2 regions of the Pseudomonas sp. EA_35y_Pfl2_R111 genome follow, and region 2 is predicted to be linked to the other one. Evidence: predicted binding sites of a transcription regulator. Region 2 holds the regulator's gene; the other holds the start of a gene.
The links. Region 2 encodes sigma-54, which starts transcription at its own class of promoters, with help from an activator protein. Its sites were predicted from a motif close to ANTGGCATNNANNTTGCTNT; they were not measured.

Region 1: the regulator sigma-54 is predicted to act here: its motif matches at 991-1,010, upstream of glnA (glutamate--ammonia ligase).

What each region holds. Positions count from the first base shown of each region.
Region 1 covers NZ_CAXAOM010000003.1:270,349-272,749, reverse strand. Annotated here, with positions in the region: gene thiI (tRNA uracil 4-sulfurtransferase ThiI) at 1-776, opposite strand, end outside; gene glnA (glutamate--ammonia ligase) at 1,103-2,401, shown strand, end outside.
Region 2 covers NZ_CAXAOM010000004.1:180,558-182,958, reverse strand. Annotated here, with positions in the region: gene lptB (LPS export ABC transporter ATP-binding protein) at 1-325, shown strand, start outside; gene AACY25_RS16330 (RNA polymerase factor sigma-54) at 464-1,978, shown strand; gene hpf (ribosome hibernation-promoting factor, HPF/YfiA family) at 2,172-2,401, shown strand, end outside.

The sequences.
Region 1 (2,401 bases), on a different contig from region 2:
TTGTCGACCTTGCCGAGAATCTCACCCAGTACTTCCTCAAACGGCACGCTGATAAACAGTACGCGCTGCGAGCTGCCGTACTTCTGCCAGAGGTAATGCGCCACTTCCATCACCCCCAGCTCATGGGCACGGCCGCCGAGATTAAAGAAGCAGAAGTGAGTGATCAGGCCGCGACGCATCATTTGATAGGCGGCGACGGTGGAATCGAAACCGCCACTCATCAGCACCAGGGTTTGTTCCAGCGAGCCCAGCGGGTAACCGCCTAGGCCTTCGTGCTGATGGTGAATAACGAACAGGCGCTGGTCGCGGATTTCCATGCGCACAACAACGTCCGGATCTTTCAGCGAGATGCCGGCCGCGCCGCACTGCTGCCGTAGCTGACTACCGACATAGCGCTCGACATCCATAGAGCTGAATGCGTGCTTACCGGCGCGCTTGCAGCGTACGGCGAAGATTTTACCCGGCAGCTGATCGGCGAAGTGCAACTTGCACTTTTCCAGCACGTCGTCGAAATCACCCAGCGGGTATTCATCAACCTGCAGGAAATGGGTGATGCCTGGCGTGCAGCTCAGGCGCTCGATCATCGCCTGCAGGGTTTTCGGCTCACTGATCTGGGTTTCGACTTCCAGGTTGTCCCACACACCGCTGACCTGCAGCTGCGGGTCGAATTCACGCAAAACCGAGCGAATATTCTTCGCCAGCTGCCGGATAAAGTGCTTACGCACTGGCCGACTCTTAATAGTGATTTCCGGGAAGACTTTAACGATCAGTTTCATGAAAACAGGGGGTGCCGAGGCCGCGAAAAAACAGGGGCGCGGATTATAGCGGAAATTGCTCACGCTTTGATCAAAAATCCTCAAACGCCTAAAACGCGCACCATTAAAGAGCGCGCCGCAAATATGGCGACCCATAACGGTGCAAATATTTATCGGGCAGCGCCATGCAGCCCCCGCCAACCCTGAGTTTCAGCGCTTACACCCATTCCTGTGCACTGGCATGCAAATTGCTCCCTTGTGAGGCAGGATGCCCTGGCAGAGTATGCCGCGGCCTTACCGTACTATTGCGGGCTCACGATTTGAGCCTTATCCACCTGGAGGACAGCATGTCGAAGTCGATTCAACTTATTAAAGAACACGACGTGAAGTGGGTTGACCTGCGCTTCACCGACACCAAGGGCAAACAGCACCACGTGACCATGCCGGCCCGTGACGCCCTGGACGACGAATTCTTCGAGCACGGCAAAATGTTCGACGGCTCCTCCATCCATGGCTGGAAAGGCATCGAAGCCTCCGACATGATCCTGATGCCGGTTGACGAAACCGCCGTCCTGGACCCGTTCACCGAAGAGCCGACGCTGATCCTGGTTTGCGACATCGTTGAGCCAAGCACCATGCAGGGCTATGACCGCGACCCGCGCTCGATCGCTAAGCGCGCTGAAGAATTCCTGAAAACCACCGGTATCGGTGACACCGTATTCGTCGGTCCAGAGCCTGAATTCTTTATCTTCGACGAAGTGAAGTTCAAGTCCGACATCTCCGGTTCCATGTTCAAGATCTACTCCGAACAAGGCTCCTGGATGACCGACCAGGACGTCGAAGGCGGCAACAAGGGCCATCGCCCAGCCGTTAAAGGTGGTTACTTCCCAGTTCCGCCGTGCGACCACGACCACGAAATCCGTACCGCCATGTGTAATGCCATGGAAGAAATGGGCCTGGTCATCGAAGTTCACCACCACGAAGTGGCGACTGCCGGCCAAAACGAAATCGGCGTGAAGTTCAACACCCTGGTCGCCAAGGCTGACGAAGTTCAGACCCTGAAGTACTGCGTACACAACGTGGCTGATGCCTACGGCAAAACCGCGACCTTTATGCCGAAGCCGCTGTACGGCGACAACGGTTCGGGTATGCACGTGCACTTGTCCATCGCCAAAGATGGCAAGAACACCTTCGCTGGCGAAGGCTATGCCGGCCTGTCCGACACCGCCCTGTACTTCATCGGCGGCATCATCAAGCACGGTAAAGCGCTGAACGGCTTCACCAACCCGTCGACCAACTCCTACAAGCGTCTGGTCCCAGGTTTCGAAGCTCCAGTAATGCTGGCCTACTCGGCGCGTAACCGTTCGGCTTCGATCCGTATTCCTTACGTATCCAGCCCGAAAGCCCGCCGTATCGAAGCACGCTTCCCGGATCCGGCTGCCAACCCATACCTGGCCTTCGCTGCTCTGCTGATGGCCGGCCTGGACGGTATCCAGAACAAGATCCACCCTGGCGATGCTGCCGACAAGAACCTCTACGACCTGCCGCCAGAAGAAGGCAAGCTGATCCCGCAGGTTTGTGGCAGCCTGAAAGAAGCCCTGGAAGAGCTGGACAAGGGTCGTGCATTCCTGACCAAAGGCGGCGTG
Region 2 (2,401 bases):
CGGCATGAGCCTGTCAGGCGGTGAGCGCCGCCGCGTGGAAATTGCCCGTGCCCTGGCGACCAACCCCAAGTTCATCCTGCTAGACGAACCGTTCGCCGGCGTTGACCCAATTTCCGTGGGCGACATCAAGCAGATCATCCACCACCTCAAGGCCAAGGGCATCGGTGTGTTGATCACCGACCACAACGTGCGCGAGACCCTGGATATCTGCGAAACCGCCTATATCGTCAGCGATGGCCAATTGATCGCCGAAGGTGATGCCGAGACCATTCTGGCCAACCAGACAGTGAAAGAAGTTTACCTGGGGCATGAATTCAGGCTGTAGCTACAGCTTTTCTCAAGCCGACTGCAGCCAAGGCTAGGCAAAACCCTAAAAGTCAGGCATATAATTTGCTTCCTAGTGGCGCTTTTTGAAAACGCCCTGTAGTGGATTGCGCACAGACGCCGGTAAATAAGGTCTGCAATGAAACCATCGCTAGTCCTGAGAATGGGCCAGCAGCTGACGATGACACCGCAGCTGCAACAGGCCATCCGCCTGCTCCAACTGTCTACCCTGGATCTGCAACAAGAGATCCAGGAGGCCTTGGAGTCCAACCCGATGCTCGAACGCCAGGAGGATGGCGATGATTTCGACAATTCGGACCCTATGGCCGATGGCGCAGAAAGTGCCAGCCCCAGCGAACAGCCCGAAGCGCCCTATCAGGAAACCAACTACCAGGAAGCCACGCAGACTGTGGACAACCTGGAAGAAGGTGATTGGGGCGAGCGTATTCCTAACGAGCTGCCCGTCGACACCGCCTGGGAAGACATCTACCAGACCAGCGCCAGCAGCCTGCCGAGCAGCACTAACGATGACGACGAGTGGGATTTCACCACCCGCACCTCGAGCGGCGAGAGCCTGCAAAGCCACCTGCTGTGGCAGCTCAATCTGGCACCGATGTCGGACAAGGACCGCCTGATTGCAGTCACCTTGATCGACTGCATCAACCAGCAGGGCTACCTGGAGGAAACTCTGGAAGAAGTGGTCGAAGCCTTCGACCCGGAACTGGACATCGAGCTCGACGAAGTCGAAGCCGTGCTGCACCGCATCCAGCAATTCGAGCCAACCGGTATCGCCGCGCGCAACTTGGGTGAATGCCTGCTTCTGCAACTGCGTCAGCTGCCGGCAAAAACCCCGTGGTTGAGCGAAGCCCAGCGCCTGGCCAGTGACTATCTCGACTTGCTCGGCAGCCGCGACTACAGCCAGCTGATGCGCCGCATGAAGCTCAAGGAAGACGAGCTGCGCCAGGTTATCGACCTGATTCAGAGCCTCAACCCGCGCCCTGGCTCGCAGATCGAGTCCAGCGAGCCGGAATACGTGGTACCCGACGTGATCGTGCGCAAGCACAACGAGCGCTGGCTGGTGGAACTCAACCAGGAAGCCATGCCGCGCCTGCGCGTCAACGCGCAATACGCCGGTTTTGTGAAGCGCGCCGACTCCAGCGCCGACAACACCTTTATGCGCAACCAGCTGCAAGAAGCACGCTGGTTCATTAAGAGCCTGCAAAGCCGCAACGAAACCTTAATGAAGGTTGCCACGCAGATCGTCGAACATCAGCGCGGCTTCCTCGATTATGGCGACGAGGCCATGAAACCCCTAGTGCTGCACGACATTGCCGAAGCTGTAGGCATGCATGAATCGACTATTTCGCGGGTGACCACGCAGAAATTCATGCACACCCCGCGCGGTATTTACGAGCTGAAATACTTCTTCTCCAGCCACGTCAGCACGTCCGAAGGTGGTGAGTGCTCGTCCACCGCGATCCGCGCCATCATCAAAAAACTGGTCGCTGCGGAAAATGCGAAAAAGCCGTTGAGTGACAGCAAGATCGCTGGTTTACTGGAAGCACAGGGCATTCAAGTCGCTCGCCGCACGGTCGCCAAGTACCGTGAATCCCTCGGAATAGCGCCATCCAGTGAGCGCAAACGATTGATCTAAGGCGGCACGAAGAAGGAAGACGACAACCCGTACAGAATCTGCCCAGGTCTCGCCTTTTCGCATATGCGGCCATACTGTCAGCATGCAATCAGCGAACGTGCCAGGCTCGTTCTACCAGAGTCTTCCACGCCACAGTGTTCCGGCGGCAGGCCTCTCGCCTGCCTCTTACACACGGCAACAAGGAGAAAGCGGTATGCAAGTCAACATCAGTGGACACCAGCTGGATGTGACCGACGCCCTACGCGACTACATCGCCGAAAAACTCGGACGATTGGAGCGCCACTTCGACAAGATTACCAACGTGCAAGTCATCATGGAGGTCGAGAAGCTCAAACAGAAAATCGAAGCGACCCTGCACATTGCTGGCGGCGAAGTCGTCGCCAATGCCGAACATGAAGACATGTACGCAGCCATCGATTTACT